4 regions of the Roseibium sp. Sym1 genome follow, and region 2 is predicted to be linked to each of the others. Evidence: predicted binding sites of a transcription regulator. Region 2 holds the regulator's gene; each other region holds the start of a gene.

Region 1 (5,983 bases), on a different replicon from region 2:
CAACTGCTGGCGCCGCGCAGAAACGAGAAATGCGTCGTGACCTGCAGCTCGACGTAGCGCGGCCCGGTCATCCGAAGATCCCGTGCAGGAACCAGCGTTGCGAACCGCTGTCCTCATGCTCGCCGTCTCCGGAGCGGAAGAGCCAGTAGCGTTCGCCCGCCTCGTCCTCGACCCGGAAATAATCCCGGACCGTCGTCAGTTCGGCATCGCGTTTCCACCATTCGCCACGGATGCGTTCCGGACCGTCGGCGCGGCGGACCCGGCGGCGCACGCCGCGCCATGTGAACCAGACGGGCGGATGGTCGGGAAGCAGCGCCATGGTCTCGACCGGCTCGGGCCGAGGCAGGAGGCGCGGCGGCCGCGGCCAGTCGCCCTCCCAGGTCAGCCCGGTTTCCGGCGCCAGCGGCGGAATGCGCGCCACGGACCGTTCCGGCACATCGCTTTGCACTGGTGTAAACCGGCAAAGCATCCGATCGCCGACCCGGTTGGCGAGCACATCGACGAGGTCGGAAACGTCCGCCTCGGGTTCCTCGACCAGGGAGGAGATCGTCTGCTTTTCACGAACCGGCTCGGTCTCGATGGCGACCAGCACCATGATCTCGATCCCGAACCCCGGATCGACGGTTTCCAGCTTGTCGCGGAAGAGCCGGGTCAGGCGTTTTGGATCGCGCACCGGCTGGGCCATGCCGGTGCGGATGAATTGCATCGTGTTGTCGACCCGGTGAAAGAGGAGATCGAGCCGCCGGGCCCCAAGCCCGGCTTTCTCGAGTTTAGCGCAAAGGGCATCGACCAGTTTGGCGATATAGCGGGCAATAGTTTCGGCGGCGCCGATCGGCTCCCCGAAGACCTTTCGCGCTTCGATCAGCTCCGGCGACCGGACGGGATCGACCGGCTCGGCGATCCGGCCGAGCGCCTGGTCCAGCCTTCGGCCGATCTCCGGGCCGAACCGCAGGGCCAGAGGCGCGCGCGGCCGCTTGAGGAGCTCGCCCACCGTCTCGAAACCGAGGGTGATCAGGCCGGACACCGTTCCGGGATCGAGCCGGAGCGCCTGCAGCGGCAGGGTCCGAAGCATGGCTTCACCCTCGCCGGGCGGAATGATGATGGCCGGCCGGGCGACAAACCGGGCCGCGGCATGGGCCGCGCCCCAGGTATCGGCGACCGCGGCGCGGGCTTCGACGCCGGAAGCGGCAAAACGCTTGATCATATCGGCAAGCATGGTCGCCTCTCCGCCATGCAGATGATCGGCGCCGGTCGTATCGATCATCAGCCCGTCCGGCGGGTCGGCCATGACGACAGGCGAAATCCGCTTCAGCGCCCAGAGCGCCAGCTTGGTCAGGCCCTCGGTCTCGGCGGCGGGATCAGAATCGGCAATGATCAGTCCCGGCACCAGAGCCTGCGCCTTGGTGACGGCCATGCCGATGCGCACGCCAAGCCGTTCGGCATTGGCATCAAGCGCGGTGATCAGACGGCGGCGGCCGGCCCGCCCGGCCATGACGAGCGGCGCATCAGCCGGAGGCGATGCGTCGCCCGATTTCCTTCTGAGGCGATCTGTGGGCCACCTCGGAAGGAAGAGCGAGACGACCCGTGTCATCACACGCCTCCACTTCAAAATCTGCACTTTCTCCGGCGCGGCATCGGATGAGTTCGACCAGCCAGCGGGCGCGGCCAAGACCGGGCACCGGCAAGGGCTGCGACGGCAGGACGGAGACCCGCCAGCGGCTGATGCTGGCGGTCGGTTGCCCGAAATCGCCGGCCTCGGTCTGCCGGCGCCACCGGCGCAGCGCCAGGCCGATCGTGTTGGAGCCCTCGGCAGCCAGTTGCAGGCGCCGCGAGGCGGTCATGGGCAGGCGCGCAGTTTCGGCGACGACGGCGCCGAGCCCGCCATGGCGAAGCCCTTCCTCGAAACAGGCGAGCAGCGCCTTTTCGTCGCCGGCCTCGACATGGATTACCCGGTCGGGCACGAGCCCGACCTGCGCGATCGCCGGCGCGAAAAGATCGGGCCGCGTGACCACCCAGAGCACCTTGCCCTTGGTGCGCGCCGCGATCCCGGCCGTAAACAGCGCGGCGGCCGCCCCATCCACGGCGCCATTGCCGCCGCCCGCCACCTCATGCAGACACCCAAGCCCCAGCCCTCCTCCCGGAAGCCTTCGGTCGATGTCTGTCAGCCCGAAGGGCAGAACCGGGCGCGCACGTCCCCCCGGACCTTCAAGATGCGCGATGCGCTCTCGAAGCTCGGAAATAGCGGGACTGACCGAATGGCTCGGCATGACGCGGAAAGGTCTCCTTTAAGGCTTTGCAACGGCGAAAATCTCCGGTATGTTCATTATTTGTTCTCTTTCCGGTTTTGAGTCAATCGGACTCTTTGATGGGCTCAGGCCACCTCGACCGGCAGAAAACGCCGATGCGTGGGACGCGCATCGTTGATTCCCAAGGGTTTGAGGCGGGACGGGATGAGCGCAGCGCATCTGGAAAAATTGAACGACAATCAGCGGGCCGCGGTCCTGCACGGCATCGATCTGCCCGATGGCGGCATCGGCGGGCCGTTGCTAATTATTGCCGGCGCAGGCTCCGGGAAAACCAATACACTCGCCCATCGGGTCGCCCAACTCGTGATTTCCGGAGCCGATCCGCGGCGCATTCTTTTGATGACCTTCTCCCGCCGCGCGGCCGCCGAAATGGGAAAACGGGTCGAGCGGATCTGCACGAAAGCACTTGGCGACAAGGCGGGGATCATGGCGGACGGGCTTGCCTGGTCGGGCACGTTCCACGGGATCGGGGCGCGGCTGCTCCGGGAATACGCCATCGAGCTCGGCCTCGATCCGCAGTTCACGATCCACGACCGCGAGGACTCCGCCGACCTGATGAACCTCGCCCGGCACGATTTGGGCTTCTCGAAAACCGAGAACCGGTTTCCCGCCAAGGGCACCTGTCTTTCGATCTATTCGCGCACCGTCAATGCCGAGGCGCCGCTGGATGAAATCCTCAGGGCGAACTTCCCCTGGTGTGCCGCGTGGGAGAAAGAGCTGAAGGACCTGTTCGCGGCCTATGTCGAGGCCAAGCAAATCCAGAACGTCCTCGATTATGATGACCTGCTGCTCTACTGGGCGCAGACCATGGGCGATCCGGTGCTTGCCGATGAGATCGGCGGATGCTGGGATCATGTCCTGGTCGACGAATATCAGGATACCAACCGCCTGCAGTCGTCGATCCTGATGGCGCTCAAGCTCGGCGGGCGCGGCCTGACGGTCGTCGGCGACGACGCACAGGCGATCTATTCGTTCCGCGCCGCCACGGTGCGCAACATCCTCGACTTCCCGAATGAATTCTCACCGAAGGCCGACGTGATCACGCTCGACCGCAATTACCGGTCAACGCAACCGATCCTCGCGGCCGCCCACGGCGTGATCGGTCTTGCCCAGGAGCGCTACACGAAAGACCTCTGGACGGAGCGCGCCTCCAATGAAAAGCCGCGCCTGGCGACAGTCCGCGACGAGGGCGATCAGGCGCGCTTCGTCGCCGACGAGGTGCTCGACAACCGCGAGGGCGGCATGCGGCTGAAAGACCAGGCCGTCCTGTTCCGGGCGAGCCATCACAGCGGCCCGCTGGAAGTGGAGCTGACCCGCCGTAACATTCCCTTCGTGAAATTCGGCGGCCTGAAGTTCCTCGATTCCGCCCATGTGAAGGACATGCTGGCAGCACTTCGCTTCGCCCAGAACATGCGCGATCGTGTGGCCGGCTTCCGGCTGATGCAGCTTTTGCCCGGTGTCGGCCCGGCCTCGGCGCAAACCGCTCTCGATGCCGTTAGCGAAACCGCGGATCCCGTCGAGACGCTCGCCGCCCTGCCCGCGCCGTCGCGTGCCGCAGCCGACTGGCCGGGTCTCGTCTCGTTGATCGCGGACCTCCGCACTGCCCAGATGGGCTGGCCGGCAGAGATCGGGCGGATCAGGGCGTGGTATGAGCCGCATCTGGAGCGCATTCATGAAGACTTCGAAATGCGCCGCGCGGACCTCCTGCAGCTTGAGGATATCGCCGCCGGCTATCCGTCGCGCGAGCGGTTTCTGACTGAGCTGACGCTCGACCCGCCGGATGCGACCTCCGGCCAGGCTGGCGTACCACTGCTCGATGAGGATTACCTGATCCTCTCCACCATCCATTCGGCCAAGGGGCAGGAGTGGCGCTCGGTGTTCGTCCTCAACACCGTCGACGGCTGCATTCCCTCCGATCTGGGGGTCGGCACGACCGACGAGATCGAGGAAGAAAGGCGACTGCTCTACGTGGCGATGACGCGGGCGAAGGACAGCCTCAACCTTGTCGTCCCGCAGCGTTTCTTCACGCATGGACAGTCTTCGACCGGCGACCGGCATGTCTATGCCTCGCGGACGCGGTTCATTCCCGCTATGTTGTTGCAGTTTTTCGAGAATAGGACCTGGCCGGTGGTCGCGCCGGGCCAGACAAGCAATGCCGGACCGCGGCAGATGCGCCTCGATGTGGGGGCGCGGATGCGCGGGATGTGGCGCTAACGGGAGAAGGATTTGTGCAATCTCTATAATCTGACGACGACACGGGACGCGGTTGTCGAGTTCACCAAGGCGATGGCCGACAAGGCAGGCTGGAACGAGCCTTCCTTGAACGTCTATCCAAACACCCTGGCGCCGATCGTCCGTGTTGGCGACGATGGCAATCGGGAGATCGTCAGCGCCACCTGGGGCATGCCGACGCCACCGGCCTTCGTCAAAGGCAAGGCCGATCGCGGGGTCACGAATATCCGAAATGTCGGATCGCCGCACTGGCGCCGCTGGCTGGGGCCGACAAGCCGGTGTGTTGTCCCGTTCACGTCGTTCGCGGAGCCCGATCCCGCAAGCAAGGTGGAAGGCGGCCGCGTGCCGAACGCCTGGTTCGCGCAGAACCCGGACAGGCCGCTGATGTTCTTTGCCGGGTTCTGGACGCCCTGGAAGGGTGTGCGGAAGGTCCGCGACGGGGAGCAAGAATATGAGCTCTATGGGTTCCTCACGACGACACCCAACGAGATCGTCAAGCCCATCCACGAAAAGGCCATGCCGGCAATCCTAACGACACCGGAAGAGGTCGATCTCTGGCTGACCGGGGAATGGACCGACGTCAAACACCTGCAGCGGCCGCTGCCCGGCAACATGCTGGTCATTGTGGAGCCACCGGCCAATCCGAAGGATGATGAATAGGTCGATCTGAGAACTGGCCGCTGAGACCAATTCGTCGATGAATGAGGCGGCCGCTCACGCAGGGTGGGTCGCTAACTAACCGATACCAAGTCGAGCTTGTCGCAAATGAGATTGCGGTTCCGACGATGTTGACGAATGCAGCGACATCGCATTGATGAAATCTTCGGGCGCTTTCAAATAGCGTTCGAGCTTGTTTTCCCTCGTAAGGGATACAAACAGCGCACACGATTTTGCCTGACAGTTGATGGACTTTGCCGGATTGAACTCTATGTCGGTAAATCCGGCGTAACGGATCTCTCCGTCTATTCGGTTCTTCAGCCAGACGCGATGCGGGAAAATCGCTGTCAGGTACAGCCAGTCATAGAAGACGGTCGGCGGCGTCAACGGGAACTCGAAGCCGTCAAACCGGAATCCGACTAGCGGACCAGACTCCCGAAGTCGCGGGTCTCGCTTGGCCACCTTGGGTTCGGCACCGTACAGATCCGTGTATGGACCACCCCGCTCGAATACTTTGCTTCCCTGAAATGCACATTCTAAGGGCATGTCAGTCGATCCGAGCTCGATGCGGAGGTGAAAGGCGCTGAGGTGACGACCCGCGACTTCGTCCGATTTGCTCGATATCTCCAAGAGTGGCGAATAGCCCGCGCGCTCGGCGGCTTCGTGAAGCGAACGGATGTTCTTCTTTTTCTGAACGTCGGCAAAGCCTCCCGCCCACTGGATATCGAAATCCATGCGCTTCACGTACCCGTCTGCCTCGAGCGCAGGGACGAAGATCGGTCTTTCAG
Region 2 (5,983 bases):
AAACGCTGATGGTGGCGCGTTGTTCCAATCGAGTGATCAATCTGGCGCATTTCCTCACCAGGAACGCCGCCCGTTGGCCGGATCGGCCTGCGATCATCTGGCAGGACCGGACCTGGAGCTGGTCGGAGCTGGATGAACGTGTTTCCGCCCTCGCCCGCGCGCTCGAGACCGAATACGGTCTCTCAAGGGGCGACAGCCTGCTGGTCCAGGCCGAGAACTCGAATCAGATGATCGAGATCATGCTGGCCGCCTTCCGGCTCGGGGCGGTCTGGGTTCCCTGCAATTTCCGCCAGGCGCCGGGCGAAACCGCCTATGCCGCGGAAAAAGCCAGGGCGAAGGTCTTCGTGTGCGATGCGGGGTTTGCCGCCCAGGCCGCCGCCGTCAACACCGCCTGCCCTGGTCTCACAGGATGCATCAGCATCGGTCGCAGCGCCTTTGGCGCCGACTACGAGACGCTTGTGGCGAGCAACCATGGGACCAGCGTCGCCAACGCGCCTGTCGACCATACCGATCCCTGCTGGCTGTTTTTCACCTCCGGCTCGACAGGCCGGCCAAAGGCGGTGGTGCTCAGCCACGGCCAGATCGGCTTCGTCTGCGTCAATTACATGGCCGACCTCATCCCGGGAACGAACGAACAGGACGCCTCGCTCGTGATCGCCCCGCTGTCACATGGCGCGGGCCTGCAATTGATCGCACAATTGTCGGCCGGGTCCGCGCATGTCCTGATGCCAAGGGGGGGCTTCAGTCCCGCGGCCGCCTTCGAGCTGATCGAGAACCACAGGATCAGCAACCTCTTCACGGTGCCGACCATCGTCAAGCGCCTTGTGGAAGACCCTGCCGTCGACCGCTTCGACCATTCCAGCCTGCGTCATGTGATCTATGCCGGTGCGCCGATGTACCGGGAGGATCAGAAAACCGCGCTGCAGAAGCTTGGCAGCGTGCTGGTGCAGTATTACGGGCTCGGCGAAGTGACCGGGAACATCACGGTGCTGCGCCCCCAGGATCATCATCTCGAGGACGGACCGGACGCACGGGTGGGAACCTGCGGCACGGAACGCACCGGCATCGAGGTCTCCATCCAGGACGATGACGGCAACCATCTGCCGCCTCACCAGACAGGGGAAGTCTGTGTCATCGGCTCTGCCGTCTGCGCGGGGTATCTGGAAGACGATGCTGCCAATGCCAAGTCGTTCCGCAATGGCTGGTTCCGGACCGGCGACATCGGTCACATGGACGAACAACGGTTTCTGTACCTGACCGGCCGGGCCTCGGACATGTACATCTCCGGCGGATCCAATGTTTATCCGAAGGAGGTGGAGGAGGTCCTGCTCACGCATCCGGGCATTTCCGAAGTGGCCATTCTTGGCATTCCGGACCCTCAATGGGGCGAAGTCGGCCTCGCGGTATGCGTCGCCGCGACCGCTCCCCCGCCGCCTCCCGAAGCCCTGTCGGAATTCCTGACAGGCCAGGTCGCCCGCTACAAGATGCCGGCGCGCTATCTGTTCATCGAGAAAATGCCGACCAGCGCCTATGGCAAGATCACCAAGAAGCTGGTGCGTGAGCACCTCGTCGATAAGGGGCTCCTGTGAGACGTCCCGCCCCGAAGAACCTGTCCGACATCCGCCATCCCGGCCCTTCCGCCAGCGATCGCACGCCTCATATACGCTGCCGGGCGGAGCCCTTTGCTCCGCGGCTTGAGAGCGCTGTTGACCTTGTCCCTGCCCTCGGCGCTCTTGCAAAATCGGACGGCTTCGGTTCCGCCGTGCTGGACCTGAGCGGGCTGGTGCTGGGTCCCTTCGACTATGTGATGCCGGACCGGGCGATCGATGACCGCCACGCGGCCTGGTACAGCGACACCCATTCCTCGGCTGGCGCAACGCTTCAAGCAGCCGTTGCGATCCTCGGCTGGCGGGAGGGCAGCTGGTTTGCCCATGTCCATGCCTTTTGGCACGAAAACGGCCGTGACCGCCTCGGTCACCTGTTGCCGGCAAGCCTGAAGGCGGGTGCGCCGGCGAAGCTGGAGGGGTACGGCCTCAAGGGTGCCGTCTTCAGGGCGGCGCCGGATCCGGAAACCGAATTCACACTGTTTCGCGTCCATCCTGACCCGGCAACAGCCTCGGCGAAGCCCGACAACGCCCTGATCACGACGCTCGCTCCCTTTGCGGACCTTCATGTCAGCGTTTCGGAACTCGCGGGCAAGCTCGATACAAAGGCCTATGACGTTCTTGGACTTGGCAGCCTTGCGGGCGCCGCTTTCCAGGATGATCGCCCCATGACCGGGCTCATATCGGAGATCCTGCTGCTTCCCGGCGCCGGAACCGGAGGTAAACCGGACCTGACACTTCCGGTTCGGTGCGTCGATCTCGACGGCAACCTTCACGCGGGCGCGCTCCTGCCTGGCAAGGCACCGACACTGGTGACATGTGAACTTCTGATCCGGAACAGCGGCGATACGACTTAGCTCGCTCTCGCTCTGACGTTCTACCGGTTGCGATACCACCGCGGGATTAGAACAGTAAGAGAACATTTACCCTTGCAGAACACAATGGGAACAGGTACCATGTTCTTGATTTGTACCAACCCATTTCGCGGTAGGGGATGCCGATATGTTGACGCGCAAGCAGTACGAACTGCTCATGTTCATTCACGAAAGACTCAAAGAAACCGGTGTTCCACCGTCTTTCGATGAAATGAAGGACGCGCTGGATCTCAGGTCCAAGTCCGGCATTCACCGGCTGATCACCGCCCTTGAAGAGCGTGGCTTCATCCGCCGGCTGCCCAACCGGGCCCGCGCCATGGAGGTGGTCCGCCTGCCCGATTCGATCGCTCCCGGCCTCGGCGCACCGCGTCCACGCGGAAGTTTCTCGCCGGAAGTCATCGAAGGCTCGCTCGGAAAACCCGAAGCCTCCAAGGCCGTCGAGGAACCGGTTTCCGCCGGAGCGGAGATTCCCGTCATGGGTCGCATTGCCGCCGGCGTGCCCATCGAAGCCATCCAGACCCACAGCCATTCGATCACGGTGCCGCCGGAACTGCTCGGCAAGGGGGAACATTACGCCCTCGAGGTGCGCGGTGATTCCATGATCGAGGCCGGCATCCTTGACGGGGACACCGTGCTGATCCGCCGGACCGACAGCGCGGATAGCGGTGATATCGTGGTTGCGCTCGTCGACGAGGAAGAGGCAACGCTGAAGCGCTTGCGCAAGAAAGGCGCGTCCATCGCACTGGAGGCCGCCAATCCGGCCTATGAGACGCGCATCTTCGGTCCCGGCCGCGTTCGCGTTCAGGGACGGCTTGTGGCCCTCTTCCGGCAGTACTGACCGGGGCTGGCGCTTGACCTTACTCGTCGCGGATCGCAGAGCGCAGGCTTTGACGCGTGACGGAGCCAGGCCTGTGCCATGGGCGCGGTGGATCCGGTATGGCAAAGACCATGCGCTCGATAGCCGGCTTGAACCTGCGAACCGTTTCGCTTGAGCCTGACCTGTCTTCGCTCGCCGGGACAGCATCAGGCGGGTCGGGTCCGGTTTCCCTGTGCTTCAACCAGATGGACACCGCGCCACGCATCGACCGCAGTTTCTGATCGATGATGAGGCCGGCGCCACAGGCACCCGGAGCGATTAGATCGCTTACGATGATATCGGCATAGCGGCAATCGGCTTCCAGCGCCTCCAGCCTGCGCGGAACCGCAATGACCAGTGGGCCGTCCACCGGCTCCGGGCCATCGTGATCCGAGGCAATCCGGTGGGCCCTGACAACGCAACCTTCCCGGTCACATTGCCTTTGGGGTGATGTCATCTTGCGCGATTTGATCGCATCTCCCGACACGCCTTCAACCTGGAACCAGAGATCATTCACAAACGAGTTGGTTCTGCCCGCAAAACGCAGTTGCCCGCCCGCGTCGCGGGCGGCAAGGCGATTTCCCGAAGCTGAAATCTGCACATCGGGCGGACGAGACTGGCCTGCCAGATACAATCCGGCGACGAGCGGCAGCACCGCCGCGAACCGCTTGCGCCCCGGAAGAAGAAGCCCGGAAAACAGGGCCGCCATCAGCAGAGACGCCGCGCCGCCATCCAGTTTCCCGAACGCGCCGTTGCCCGCATCAAGCCCGGCGGTGAAATGTGCAATCTTCAACAGAAGCGAAACGCCCTGGGACATCACCCACAACGGGCCGGCGGCCAGGCCAAACGGCATCAGGGCGAGCGCCAGAACGCCCATCGGCATGACGAGAAGTGAGAAAACCGGCATGCCGAGCATGTTGCCGATCAGGCCGTAAGGCGCCACCCGCCCGAAATGATGTGCCCCGATGATCCCGGTGGCCAGGCCGGCGACCAGGGCCGTAACAAAAAGTCCAGCCGCCCACCGGCCGGCAAATCGCAGCAGCCCGGCAGCAACACCTTGTTGTTCCGGCCGGATGTCCAGGCCACGTTCACGGCGGCGCCAGAGATCGTAGACCGCCACCAGGCAGATCACCGCCGCGAAAGACATCTGAAACCCGGGAAAGAACAGCCGCTCCGGCGCCAGCACAAGCAGGACCAGCCCCGCCAGGGCGACGCTGCGCAGCGTCAATCCGCGGCGGCCGACCAATATCCCGAGAAAGACAAGCGCAATCATCAGGAACGACCGCTGCGTCGCCACGCCCGCACCGGAGAGCAGCAGGTAGACAACTGCGGCGGCAAGCGCAGCGAGCGCCGCCCATTTATGGGTCGGCCAGCGCAGCGGAAGCGAAGGAACAAGCGCCAGCAGCAACAGTGCGGCGCCGTAGGTACCTCCGGAAAAAAGCGCCATGTGCAGACCGGAAATGGCCAGGATATGCGCCAGCCCGGCGGCGCGCAGATCTTCCTCCTGTGCTTCGCCGATACCGCCTCGGTCACCAACCAGTACGGCGACAATCAGGGCTGCCTCGGGTCCCTCTTCCAGACTGCCGCGAACACGCTCGGCAAGATGCCTGCGCAGCTGAGCAACCAGGGCTGCGGCCTGCAAGCCGGACGCTTCCCGGGCAGGGCCGAGGTTCTCCGGCGGCCCGAAACTGAAGCCAGTGGCACCGATGCGCGAGAAATAGGCCCGGAAGGAAAAGTCGTAGCCACCGGGATGAACCGGTCCCGGCGGTGGAAACAACCGCGTCCTCATGCGCACGCGATCACCGACCCCTGCGTCACTTCCTCTAGGAACGCGCAAGCGAACCCTTTCGGGAAAACCGCGCCGGGAGGCCGTATGCCCATTGACGGTCTCGACCGCCAGGACGAGCCGGCCTTGTTTCGGACCGCCCTGCCACTCCAGCACCTGCCCGGTCAGCTCGGCATTCATGGGCTCGGCCAGCCTGGGCGCATCAACACCTGCCGTCCGCATGGCCCCGGCAGCGCATCCGCACAGGAAGGCAAGCAGGAGCAGGACCTGCCACCCGGCGGCTCCCTGTCGGCGAAATGCGGCAAGCGCGCCCAGCACCGTTCCGCACAGGACAAGTGCCAAGGCGATCCATGACGGCTCCACCGGCAGAATGACATAGACCGCAATCCCCGCGGCAAAGGCGAAGGCGCACCACAACAGGCCCTGCTCGTCCCGGAACCGGTCCTCGTCCGCAGATGCCGACGACAGGGCGGCGGAGCGCTTTAACAGCAGGCCGGCCAGCGACACGGAGCGCTTCATCGGCCTGGAGGAAAACTCGTGGGCTATTTCGGAATTTTGTGCCTCGAGGGTAACCGTTTCCGGACGGTTGTCATTGTCGGTCGAAGGATATGCCCCCGCTGCCAACACTTCTCCTCATTGCCGCGCACGAGAATCGGGCGCGCAGCCTATTTAGCCGCGCCGATGCCTGTGCTAAGACCGCGCCACCAATCAGGCGCTTTCAGCGCCGCCATTCTGACAGAGACTTTCAAAAAGCACCATGGCACAAGACATCGTCACGCGTTTCGCTCCGTCCCCGACCGGTTTCCTGCACATTGGCGGCGCCCGCACCGCCCTGTTCAACTGGCTCTTTTCAAAGCACTTC
Region 3 (5,983 bases), 660 kb from region 2:
CTCAAGGAGCTGATCGACTCACGATTCAAATGCTGCGCCAAATCAATTCGGGCTCTGGAATTAAGCGGAGCAGAAATGATTTCTACTATCCGGTCGGGTTCGGTGCATCGACCGTCCAAGAATTTCAAAATCGTTTTGGCAACGAACAGGCAGCATCGATACTTGCAATAGCTGCAATTATTTTCGAAACCACTGGCGAGGTTATAAACGAAACGTCTCAAATTCGTCTGGGTATTCACCCTAGCGCTGTTGCTTCAATTGCAAATCTATACGCCTCTCTGAGCCTGCAGAATGCAGCGCTGATGCACAGCGAAGACAATACCATTTCGACTACCTTACAACGGACTGTCACCGATGCAATTACTCAGATCGACAGGGTGACAAGCAAGAACCGTGTAGACAGTGAAAATGAACTCGCGAAAAGGGCAAACGAGCATGCAGCCAGTATCGCGAAATCGGCTGACGAGAAGAGGACAGAGATTGTCAAACATTTGGAGCAAAAAGAGAGTGAATTTTTGGACCACATTGAAGCGGACTTCGAGGCGCGGATAATAAACAAAGTAGACGCGCTACGAACCGAACGTGTGCTGGGTGAAACGTTCTCGATGTGGAGTAACAAAGCCCTCGTGCATACTTTGTCGTTTTGGTTTTCTGCAATCGTCTTTGCAGCGCTGATCTTTGGGCCCCTCTACTATGGCTTCACGCATTTCGAACAGTTGAAAATGACGATTGAAGACTTTCTGCCCACCAGCGAGACAATTCCTTTTGGTCGCTTGGTTGTCATTACAACCCCCGTGTTGGGATATGCGTGGATTTTGCGTCTTGTCAGCCGGTATCTGAACCAAAATTTGATGTTGGCACACGATGCCAATCAGCGAAAGGTGATGGCTCGTACATTTGTCCATCTCGTCTCAGAGGGAGCCGCTAGCGACGACGAGGACCGGGCAACCATATTGACTGCGCTGTTTAGGCCGATGCCGGGAGTCAATTCCGACGACGACCAACCGCCAAACGTGATTGGTATGATCAAAAAGGAAATTGTCGGAGAAAGAAAAGAATAAATCTCAGTAAAAAGTTCTGATCACACGCATTAGAATACTAGGGAAAGACTTAAGGTTGTGTGCTCAATTGTTTGCCGTCAAATAGGAAAAGCAACGCGCATCATTTATGAACGTTCGCTCCATTTGGCATTACTATGCCTTCGTACTTTCGTGATACACGGATGCTCCCCATCATTCAAACTGTGAAGTGGTCCCACCTTTTCGGATAGCTAAGCGGCTGATCTAAGGTGTATCCTGGTTGGTTTTCATGCCGCCAATTTCTGATCCAGACCGAGCCAGTATGCCTCCCTTGGCGTTCTGCGTTCAAGGGAGGAATGGGGCCGCTTGGTGTTGTAGAATGCCATCCAGTTTTTGACGACCCTTCGGGCTTGGAAGCCGTCAGTGATCTCTTCGAGATAGATCGCCTCCTGCTTCAGGCTCCGCCACAGCCGTTCGATAAAAATGTTGTCCAGATAGCGGCCACGCCCATCCATTGAGATGCGCACGCCTGCCTCGGTCAGCGTCGTGATCCAGGCCGATCCCGTAAACTGAGATCCTTGATCTGTGTTCATGATCTCCGGCGGGCCATATTTGGCGATGGCTTCGTTCAGGGCATCGACGCAGAAGTCGGCGTGCATCGTATTCGATAGCCGCCAGCTCAGGACCTTGCGCGACGCCCAATCCATGATAGCCACGAGATACAGGAAGCCATTCCTGACCGGCGCGAAGGTGATGTCGGCGCACCAGACCTGGTTCGGACGGTCGATCTGCATGCCGCGAAGCAAATACGGGAAGACCGGATGCCGCGGGTGCGGCTGACTGGTTCTGGGACGTTTGTAGATTGCCTCCAGCCCCATCCGCGCCATCAATCGCCTGACGCGATGACGGCCTATGACAACGCCCTCCCGGCGCAGATAGGCTACGATCTGGCGGCTGCCGAAGAACGGATACTTGGTGAACACCCGGTCGATCTCTTTCATCATCGCCAACGTGTCCGCGTCGATCCCGACCGGCGCGTAGTACAACGCGGATCGGCTGAGCCGCACCAGCTTGCATTGCTGGCTGATACTGAGCTGCGGGTGGTCCCGTTTGATCATCGCGCGTTTCTTCTCGGGGCTCACCGCTTCAGCCCTTCGGACAAAAAATCGTTCTCGACCGCCAGCCTTCCGATCTTGGCGTGTAGTTCCTTGATCTCGGCTTCGGTCGGCCCCTCTGGCTTGCCGCCACGGGCAAACACATCAGCCATCCCCTCGACGGCTTGGCGTTTCCACGTGCTGACCTGGTTCGGATGCACCTGGTGCTTCGCCGCGATCTCCTGGATCGTCTTGTCGCCACGCAGCGCTTCCAGCGCCACCTTCGCCTTAAACTGGTCCGTAAATTTCCGGCGCTTCGCCATTCTCGTATCCCTTCAAAGGTTTGGGATACACCTTAGCCGACTGTCCAGTTTTCCGGGACCACTTAAGTTGACAACCCCAACGCAGATAATCTCGAATGTAAGCCGATCAATATTCCTAGCGGAAAACAAACTGATGGCCAGAACAGTTCCGGGGAGAGAGTGCGGTGATTGCACGGTTTGCTGCGAGATAACGCGCATTCGGACGCCGGAGTTGGTCAAACCCACGGGAGTGATTTGTCCTCATTGTGACCGAGATAGTGGATGCACGGTCTATGATGCAAGACCAGCGCCTTGCCGCGGCTATGAATGTGGATGGAAGGTTTGGGAGCATTTGCCAGACATATGGCGGCCAAATCAGTGCGGTTTCCTCCTTGACATCGAAGCAGGAACAAAAATCACTGTTCACATCAAAGCATTTAGGGAAGCTCGGGATTTGGAGCGCGAGGACTTAGCTTCGTTTTTGGGTGCCTGGATTGAGGGTGGTTGTTCGATATATCTATCCACCATGGGTGGTCCTGGGGTGTTGCAATCTTTGTTAGAGATCACCGACACACTCAGGGCTCCGGTGCATGCTCGAGATTTGGATGGTGTCTACAAGGCCATTAGAAGCGAATTTGCATATCTTGAGAAACACCATGTTTGGGAAAACGATCCAGAAGTATTGCACTCATCAATAACTTGATGCGTTCGGCTGAAATTGAGAGCCTTTACAAGGCGGCTTGAGGGGCTGTTTAAACCCCGTTTAGAGGCGCGGATAATTCGGTGTTTGAGATGCAAGGTATGTGGCCGTCCGGCCGGGCAAATCACCCTGCAACCCAGATGAGATGGACCATACAGGAATTGGTCGGAAGGCGCCGTCATGATTGAATTAAATGTATTTTGGCCGGTGTATAAGCAACTCGAAAGCCGCGCAGTAAGGCTCACTGAGGACATCCATGTCTGCGACGATCAACTCGAAGTTTATTCATCCACGATAGCCGATATCGTAATTCGATGCGGTGTGGAATTAGAGGCGATTGTCAAAGAATTGTACGTCTCGAAAACTTCTGGGGTGGTGTCGCAAGAGGTTGAAAAGAGTGACGTGGATCATTTGCGCTTCGACGATCTATTAAAGGCGCTTCGAAGCAATTGGCACCTGGACAAAAAGGTCGTGTACATCAGCCACTACAGTTGCTTTCAGTCACAAAAAGTATTGTACCCCTTTCTTAAGGATACGCCCCGCACAGGCAAATCTGGGCAGACGTTCGCCTGGAACAACGCTTATCAAAACCTAAAACACGATCGTCAAAAATATCTCTCATCGGGCTGCCTGCGAAATATGTTTTCTGCACTAGCAGCAACATACTTACTCAACCTTTATCTAAAGGACGAAACACTCCTACTTGGCCATGACTGCTCGCCAAGTGCAGTTGATTCTGCGATGGGATCGGAACTGTTTTCCATTGAAGTCGCACGAGATCGTGGTTGGGACAGCAGTGGAGATCCGAATATTCCTGAGAACTATGAGGCATGCGCTGTGGTCGTTACATCGACCGAAGAGACAAGAAAAAAGGCGTTTTCAGCTTTTTCAGCGGCGCAAGCAGAAGCTCACCAATTTTCTATGGGCGAGGTCTTGGTTGCGGTGACAAAAGACCAAGAGTTAACCGAAGCAAAATTGAGGGACACCCATATCTCCAGCATGAGAAAGGCGTTTGCAAATCCAGCCCACTTGGTGGGAGACGCGATGAAGTCGCTTGAGTACGAGGCGAGAATGAACAAGCATAATTTGATGAAGAACGTGGGTGCCAACTGAAGTCGCACGATTCGCCAAACGAAGTTGCGCGCCACAGAATCACGACATGTTCCGTTTCGTGTTGACGCTAGGTCAGTTTTAAGGCGCGTTCATGAGAACATATTGGAAACAAACGCGCATTTCCATTTGAATACCAATCGGTTTTGGCGACTTGAAAAATGAGAACAAAAAGTGTACAAAAGCCTGCATTGAAACAGCGCGTCCATCGTGGAATAAGGAGCGTGAGCATGTCGCAAAGTACCCTTCGTCTCGTAGAAAGCAGCCAGATGGACAAGACAAAAGCGCTTGATGCAGCGCTCAGCCAAATCGAACGCGCCTTCGGCAAGGGCTCCATCATGAAGATGGGCCAGGGCCAGGCCGTCGAGGTTCAATCCGTCTCGACCGGATCGCTCGGTCTGGATATCGCCCTGGGCATCGGCGGGTTGCCGCGCGGCCGCATCGTCGAGATCTACGGGCCGGAATCGTCTGGCAAGACGACGCTTGCGCTGCACACGGTTGCCGAGGCCCAGAAAGAGGGCGGTATCTGTGCCTTTGTCGATGCCGAACACGCGCTCGACCCGATTTACGCCCGCAAGCTCGGGGTCAATATCGACGACCTCCTGATCTCCCAGCCCGACGCCGGGGAACAGGCTCTGGAAATCGCCGACACGCTGGTGCGGTCCGGCGCCATCGACGTGCTGGTGATCGATTCCGTTGCCGCCCTGACGCCGAAGGCCGAGCTGGAAGGCGAGATGGGCGACAGCCTGCCGGGCATGCAGGCCCGCCTGATGAGCCAGGCACTGCGCAAGCTGACCGCGTCGATTTCCAAGTCGAAATGCATGGTGATCTTCATCAACCAGATCCGCATGAAGATCGGTGTGATGTTCGGCTCGCCGGAAACCACGACCGGCGGCAACGCCCTCAAGTTCTATGCCTCCGTCCGCCTCGACATCCGCCGCATCGGTGCGATCAAGGACCGGGACGAGGTCGTCGGCAACCAGACCCGCGTCAAGGTGGTCAAGAACAAGCTTGCACCGCCGTTCCGTCAGGTCGAGTTCGACATCATCTACGGCGAAGGGGTGTCCAAGACCGGCGAGCTGATCGACCTCGGGGTCAAGGGCAACATTGTCGAGAAATCCGGCGCCTGGTTCTCCTATAACAGCCAGCGCCTCGGCCAGGGGCGCGAGAATTCCAAGCAGTTCCTGAAAGACAATCCGGAAATCGCCGACGAGATCGAACTGGCGATCCGCCAGAACGCCGGCCTGATCGCGGAGGCAATCATCGATCCGGAGGGCGATTCCCAGGACGCGGACGAATAAGACCGGGTCATTCCAGACCCTTGCGGCTCCGGACACTTGTCCGGCCTTCCCTGAAGCCTTCTTCCGTTCGCGGGAGAAGGCTTCTGCGTATGGGGACACGTTGGCCCGCCCCGACCGGCAATTCCGCGGAATTCGGCACGGGTGACAGCGTGCAACCGCTGGACAGGGTTGGAGGTCAAAGTTAAAAGGCTGTTCCGGCCGGGACCGACGATGTCGTGCGCGGCCTTTTAAAGACTTTCAACCGGCCCGCCGAGACGGGCTACGGACCGATGCGAGACCCGAATGACCGGCGTAAATGAAATCCGCTCCGCCTTCCTGGACTATTTCAATAAGAACGGACACGAAGTGGTCGAATCCGGACCGCTGGTGCCACGCAACGATCCGACGCTGATGTTCGCGAATGCGGGCATGAACCAGTTCAAGAACGTCTTCACCGGGCTGGAAAAGCGCGATTATT
Region 4 (5,983 bases), 380 kb from region 2:
CCCTTGAATTCGACTTCCAGGGTTTCACGATTGTAGCGCTTGCCCTTGCAGACGTCGCAGGTGACATAGACGTCGGGCAGGAAGTGCATCTCGATCTTGATGACACCGTCGCCCTGACAGGCTTCGCAGCGTCCGCCCTTGACGTTGAACGAGAACCGGCCCGGCTGATACCCACGCGCCTTGGCCTCCGGCATGCCTGCGAACCATTCACGGATCGGCGTGAAGGCGCCGGTATAGGTGGCCGGGTTGGAGCGCGGCGTGCGCCCGATCGGCGACTGGTCGATGTCAATCACCTTGTCGAGAACTTCCAGTCCCTCGATCCGGTCGTGCGGTGCCGGATTGTCGCGCGCACCGTTGAGTCTGCGCGCCGCCGCCTTGTAGAGCGTGTCGATCAGGAAGGTGGACTTGCCGCCACCGGACACCCCTGTCACGCAGGTGAACGTGCTCAGCGGCACGTCGACGTCAATGTCCTTCAGGTTGTTGCCGCGTGCGCCCTTGACCGAAATCCGGCGTTTCTTGTTGATCTTGCGGCGGCCGTCCGCGCGCGAAATCATCATGGCACCCGACAGGTATTGCCCGGTCAGCGATGCGGGCGTGGCCATGATCTCCGACGGCGTGCCTTTGGCGATGACTTCGCCGCCGTGCACACCCGCGCCCGGACCGACATCCACCACGTAGTCGGCGGTCAGGACGGCATCCTCGTCATGTTCGACCACAATGACCGTGTTGCCGAGATCGCGCAGGTGCTTGAGCGTTTCGAGCAGCCTGGCATTGTCGCGCTGGTGTAGGCCGATAGACGGCTCGTCCAGAACGTAAAGTACGCCTGTCAGGCCGGACCCGATCTGGGAGGCCAGCCGGATGCGCTGGCTTTCACCGCCCGACAGCGTTCCGGAGGCGCGAGACAGCGTCAGATATTCCAGACCGACATCGTTGAGGAATTTGAGCCGTTCGCGAATTTCCTTCAGGATCCGTCCGGCGATCTCGCTCTGCTTGTCGTTCAGCTGGGCCGGAAGGGCCTCGAACCAGTCGCTGGCCTGGCGAATGGAGAATTCCGTCACCTGGCCGATGTGATGCTTGGCGATCTTGACGGCAAGGGCTTCGGGTTTCAGGCGGAAGCCGTTACAGGCCGGACAGGCATGGTCGGACTGGAACCGCGCCAGTTCCTCGCGCACCCAGGTGGATTCGGTTTCACGCCAGCGGCGCTCGATATTGCCGATGACACCTTCAAAGGTCTTTTCCGTCCGGTAGGAGCGAACGCCGTCGTCATAGACGAACTCGATCTTGGCCTTGCCGGTACCGTGCAGGATCGCATCCTGAACCTCCGACGGAAGATCCTTCCAGGGCGTTGCCATGGAAATGTCGAAATGGCTGCACAGGGCTTCGAGCGTCTGGGCGTAATAGGGCGAGGTTGATCCTGTCTTGGCCCAGGGCAACACGGCGCCTTCGCGCAGCGACAGGGAATGATCCGGGACGACAAGGTCCTCCTCGAACGCAAGCGTGGTGCCGAGCCCGTCGCAGGTCGGGCAGGCGCCGAACGGATTGTTGAAGGAAAACAGCCTGGGTTCGATTTCCGCAATGGTGAAACCCGACACCGGACAGGCAAATTTCTCCGAGAAGATCAGGCGTTCCGGATCCCCGTTCTCGTCCGTCTTGTCGGCAAATTCCGCGATCGCGATGCCATCGGCCAGCTTGAGTGCTGTCTCCAGGGAATCCGCCAGTCTGCCGGCGATATCGTCGCGCACGACCAGACGGTCCACGACCACATCGATGTCGTGTTTGAATTTCTTGTCGAGGGCAGGGGCGTCCGCGATTTCGTAGAACGTTCCGTCGATCTTGACGCGCTGGAAGCCCTTTTTCATGAGCTCGGCGAGTTCCTTGCGATATTCTCCCTTGCGGCCGCGCACCATCGGGGCGAGCAGATAGAGCCTGGCGCCATCCTCAAGGCCGAGAACACGGTCGACCATCTGGCTGACGGTCTGGCTTTCGATCGGCAGGTCGGTCGCCGGGGAATAGGGGATACCGACACGCGCGAACAGCAGCCGCATGTAGTCATAGATCTCGGTCACCGTACCGACGGTCGAACGCGGGTTGCGCGAGGTTGTCTTCTGCTCGATGGAGATCGCCGGAGACAGACCGTCAATCTGGTCGACATCCGGCTTTTGCATCATCTCCAGGAACTGGCGGGCATAAGCGGACAGGCTCTCGACGTAGCGACGCTGGCCCTCGGCATAGATCGTGTCGAAGGCAAGCGAGGACTTGCCTGACCCGGAAAGACCCGTCATCACGATCAGCTTGTTCCGGGGCAGGTCGAGATCGACGCCCTTCAGATTGTGTTCCCGCGCACCGCGGATGCTGAGCATCTTGGTGGGGTCGTCCTTCCAGGATTCATCCGGCATTGCGCCCTTGGATGTGTTCATTGCAGTTCTTCCTGACCTCATGCGCGTGCTGCCGGTCGCGCGACGCCGTGCGCGCAGTTTCCCGTCACGTATCTGTCCGTTTGCCCCGATATAGCAGTTTAGCGCGCCGCTTCCAGTAAGGCGTTTTCCGGTAGCCTTCAAAATACGGCACTGGCTGCTCTGGCTGATTGAATCGGTTTTACAGAAATGATAAGAACAAAACAAGTACGGTAAGCTGCGATACGTCAGTAGGAAAGTGCCGGAGACGCCGGAACGCGCCGCAATGACCGGCTCCCGTTCCTGACAAGGCCGGTGCAGGCGGTCGGAACAAAAGCGGCGCAAAATGTAACCGGATGCAATCACGGGTGGAGGTCGTGCAGCTTGAGCGGAAAATATGCATGGCAATAGGCCGCAGCAGGCCCGCTGCCTTGTGGAAAATGGGTGCCGGGCCAGAAAAATGCAGGCGCAGCTGTTGGCTGGCCGCTAGGGTTCTGGTTTCTAGCAGCATGGCTTGAAGCGCGATGGAACGGCCAAGCAAGGCCGATGTCTCAACAATGGCAGCATCGCGCGTGAACAACAGGAGTGCAGAATGGCGGGCAGCGTCAACAAAGTCATTTTGGTCGGCAATCTGGGTGCCGATCCGGAAATCCGCCGCACGCAGGACGGGCGTCCCATCGCCAACCTGCGTATTGCAACGTCAGAATCCTGGCGCGACCGCAACACCGGCGAGCGCCGGGAAAAAACCGAATGGCACCGTGTGGTGATCTTCAACGAAGGCCTCTGCAAGGTTGCCGAAAGCTATCTGCGCAAAGGGTCCAAGGTCTATCTCGAGGGACAGTTGCAGACCCGCAAATGGCAGGACCAGAGCGGCCAGGACCGGTACTCCACCGAAGTGGTCTTGCAGGGGTTCAACTCCAACCTGACCATGCTGGACGGCCGCGGTGAGGGCGCCGGCGGCGGTGGCGGTCTGCCCGACTACGGCAACGAAGGCCAGGGCGGTGGCGGCTTCGGCGGTGGATCCGGTGGCGGATTCAGCGGAGGCAGCAGCGGTGGAGGCTATGGCGGCGGATCAAGCAGCGGCGGCTTCGGCGGACCTTCCGGCGGTGGCGGCAGCGGGCCGATGGACGACGAAATTCCGTTCTGATCGGACTTTACCTGATTGGTGCGGTGGCTGGAATCGCCACCGCACGGAGTGCATTTCACCCGCCGATCGTCGGATCGTAGGGCGTGCGTGGATCGTCGATCCCTTGCAAATACTCTTCGGACGTTCCGAGCCCGCAGTGATAGACGGCTTCCTCGGCACTGGTGTCGCCGCCCGATATGGGTGCGCCGTTGTAGTGCGCCAGTTCGTGAATGATGGTTGCCAAAACCATCCAGCGGCCCATGTTGAAGGCCCTGTCACCAACCGCGATTTCGCCACTCGGCATATGGATTTCGCCGTGAAGCGGCGAAATGGTCGGGCCGTAATTCACCCAGATGCCGCTGTCTTTGATGAGGCTTGTGAGGCTGCGCCCCATGGGCAGCGTCCGGAAGTAGGCGTTGCAGGACGGGTTGTTCCCGACCATGCGGAAAAGCTTGCCGCGCGCCCATTTCAGCTGGGTATATTGGGAGATGTCGAAATTCTTGTATTTCAGGACCGGAGATACATGGTCTCCGACATTGAATTGGAACGGCATTAAGGTCTCCGGTGGTGTTTCACCATTTCGAGAGACCGGTTTAGGAAGCCTTTTGACCTTGCTGAGTGATGCGCGTCACAGCGTTGCGGATTGGCACTAATAACAGGTCATTTATCCGACTGTTTCGAGCCGGCACGGCGCGCGCTTCTGCCCAGGCGCAATTCAGGATGGAGGGGTTTGCCTCGTCTCTACCATAGGCTTATACAGGCGCGGCATTATCGTCACACCAAAGTGAATTCAAAACCTGTGCAAGACACGTGCCCTTAACCGACTGCACAGGCCTGATGTAGTATTAACCAGTTGCAAACGGGGCGTTGGCGTGGTTTCAGACAACGAAACCAATTTGCCGGCACCAGCGTGACACATTGCCCGGCTAAGTGGTTCGGGCTACGGTTTTCCTGGCAGGGAACGAACAAAGCCGGTTGCATCGGGCGCTGCGGCCGGCCCCAGAAGATTTAAACATTTCGGGTTGAGACAATGCGAGCAGATGAAGTCAAACATGGCGTGCGGGTCCGGGGCCATGCGCTGGCAGGACGAACGAAATTGTTCCTTGGAAATTCGCTGAAGGCCGGCCTTATGGCATCGGTGCTGGCGACCGGCTTCAGTTTCACCGCCGTTGAAACGGCCAGCGCCCAGAATTTTTTCCAACGCCTGTTCAATCCGGAACATCAGCGCAGGGAACAGGAACGTCTGCGGCAGGAGCAGCTCCGGCAAAAGGCCAGCAAGGCGAGGGTATCCGCGCCACGCTATCTGAACTACGTGCCGGACAGCTGGAAGCAGGTATCGCTCGAGGAACTGTCGGAGAAGAAAACCGCCGAAGTTCAGCCTGAGGCAGCCGTGGACGAAGCCGGTCAGCCCGTCCCCACCACGCAGGCGGACACCGCGCCTGCGGCACCGGTTGTGCTGACCGCCTTTGATGAGGCCCGACCGGCGCTGAAGGAAATGTCCCTGACCGTCCTGCCGGAAGTCGGCGACGCCCTGATTGCCTATTATCGGGAACACCCGGACTTCCTCTGGCTTGAGGACGGCAAGGCGACCGTCAAAGCCGCACAGCTGCGCCGGGCGCTCGCGGAAGCGGGCACTTTCGCGCTGAACCCGGACGACTATTTTGTCGCCCTGCCGGCGGCCTCCGGCCTGGAAGGCGCGGAACGCGACGCCGCCCTGATGCGTTTCGAAATGGAACTGAGTGCCGCTGCACTCACCTATGTGCTCGACGCGACGCGCGGCCGGGTCGATCCGAACCGGATCTCGCAATATCACGACCTTCCGCGCCACGAGGTCGATCTCGTGGCCGCGCTGGAACAGCTTGAAGGCGCAAGCGATGTCGCAACCGCGCTTTCCGGGCACCAGCCCCAGAACGAGCACTTCAAAAAACTGACCGCGGAACTGAAGCGCCTGAAGGCGGAGGACGAGGAAGCGGACCAGATCGTCATCGCTCCCGGCACATTCCTGAAGGCGGGCAAGTCCAGCCCCGAAATGAAGAATATCGTCGCGGCGATCGCAAAGAACGGGTCTGACGAGCTGCGGACTGCCCATGCCGAGACCCTGGAAGCCTATGACGATGGCGAGGTCTACACGCCGGAACTGGTCGCCCTGGTCAAGGCCTTCCAGAAGGAAGCCAAGCTGACACCAGACGGGATCGTGGGTAAAAACACCATCAAGGCCATGGTCGGCGAAACCAACGCGGCGAAGATTGCAAAGGTCGAACTGGCCATGGAGCGCAGCCGCTGGATTCCGGAAGAACTCGGCGAACGCAAGGTGTTCATCAACCAGGCCGCATTCACCGCAACCTATTTTGCGCCGGGCGAAGTGCCGTTGCAGATGCGTGTTGTCGTCGGCAAGAAGTCCAACCAGACCAACTTCTTCTACGACAAGATCGAGATCGTTGAGTACAATCCCTATTGGGGCGTG

Evidence for each region. Region 2 encodes LexA, which represses DNA repair genes until DNA is damaged. Its sites were predicted from a motif close to TGTTCNNNNTGTGTTCNG; they were not measured.
Region 1: the regulator LexA is predicted to act here: its motif matches at 2,318-2,335, upstream of O6760_RS30730 (ImuA family protein).
Region 3: the regulator LexA is predicted to act here: its motif matches at 4,322-4,339, upstream of recA (recombinase RecA).
Region 4: the regulator LexA is predicted to act here: its motif matches at 2,609-2,626, upstream of uvrA (excinuclease ABC subunit UvrA).

What each region holds. Positions count from the first base shown of each region.
Region 1 covers NZ_CP114787.1:13,295-19,277, reverse strand. Annotated here, with positions in the region: gene O6760_RS30740 (error-prone DNA polymerase) at 1-71, opposite strand, end outside; gene O6760_RS30735 (Y-family DNA polymerase) at 68-1,591, opposite strand; gene O6760_RS30730 (ImuA family protein) at 1,506-2,267, opposite strand; gene O6760_RS30725 (ATP-dependent helicase) at 2,451-4,520, shown strand; gene O6760_RS30720 (SOS response-associated peptidase) at 4,533-5,198, shown strand; gene O6760_RS30715 (DarT1-associated NADAR antitoxin family protein) at 5,274-5,983, opposite strand, start outside; gene O6760_RS30710 (DarT ssDNA thymidine ADP-ribosyltransferase family protein) at 5,980-5,983, opposite strand, start outside.
Region 2 covers NZ_CP114786.1:4,779,434-4,785,416, reverse strand. Annotated here, with positions in the region: gene O6760_RS21860 (acyl-CoA synthetase) at 9-1,589, shown strand; gene O6760_RS21855 (hypothetical protein) at 1,586-2,461, shown strand; gene lexA (transcriptional repressor LexA) at 2,607-3,317, shown strand; gene O6760_RS21845 (ComEC/Rec2 family competence protein) at 3,337-5,745, opposite strand; gene gltX (glutamate--tRNA ligase) at 5,879-5,983, shown strand, end outside.
Region 3 covers NZ_CP114786.1:4,115,769-4,121,751, forward strand. Annotated here, with positions in the region: gene O6760_RS18665 (DUF6161 domain-containing protein) at 1-1,061, shown strand, start outside; one part of gene O6760_RS18670 (IS3 family transposase) at 1,307-2,163, opposite strand; one part of gene O6760_RS18670 (IS3 family transposase) at 2,163-2,436, opposite strand; gene O6760_RS18675 (hypothetical protein) at 3,296-4,228, shown strand; gene recA (recombinase RecA) at 4,456-5,526, shown strand; gene alaS (alanine--tRNA ligase) at 5,809-5,983, shown strand, end outside.
Region 4 covers NZ_CP114786.1:5,159,144-5,165,126, reverse strand. Annotated here, with positions in the region: gene uvrA (excinuclease ABC subunit UvrA) at 1-2,396, opposite strand, end outside; gene O6760_RS24015 (single-stranded DNA-binding protein) at 2,986-3,540, shown strand; gene O6760_RS24010 (hypothetical protein) at 3,596-4,072, opposite strand; gene O6760_RS24005 (L,D-transpeptidase family protein) at 4,616-5,983, shown strand, end outside.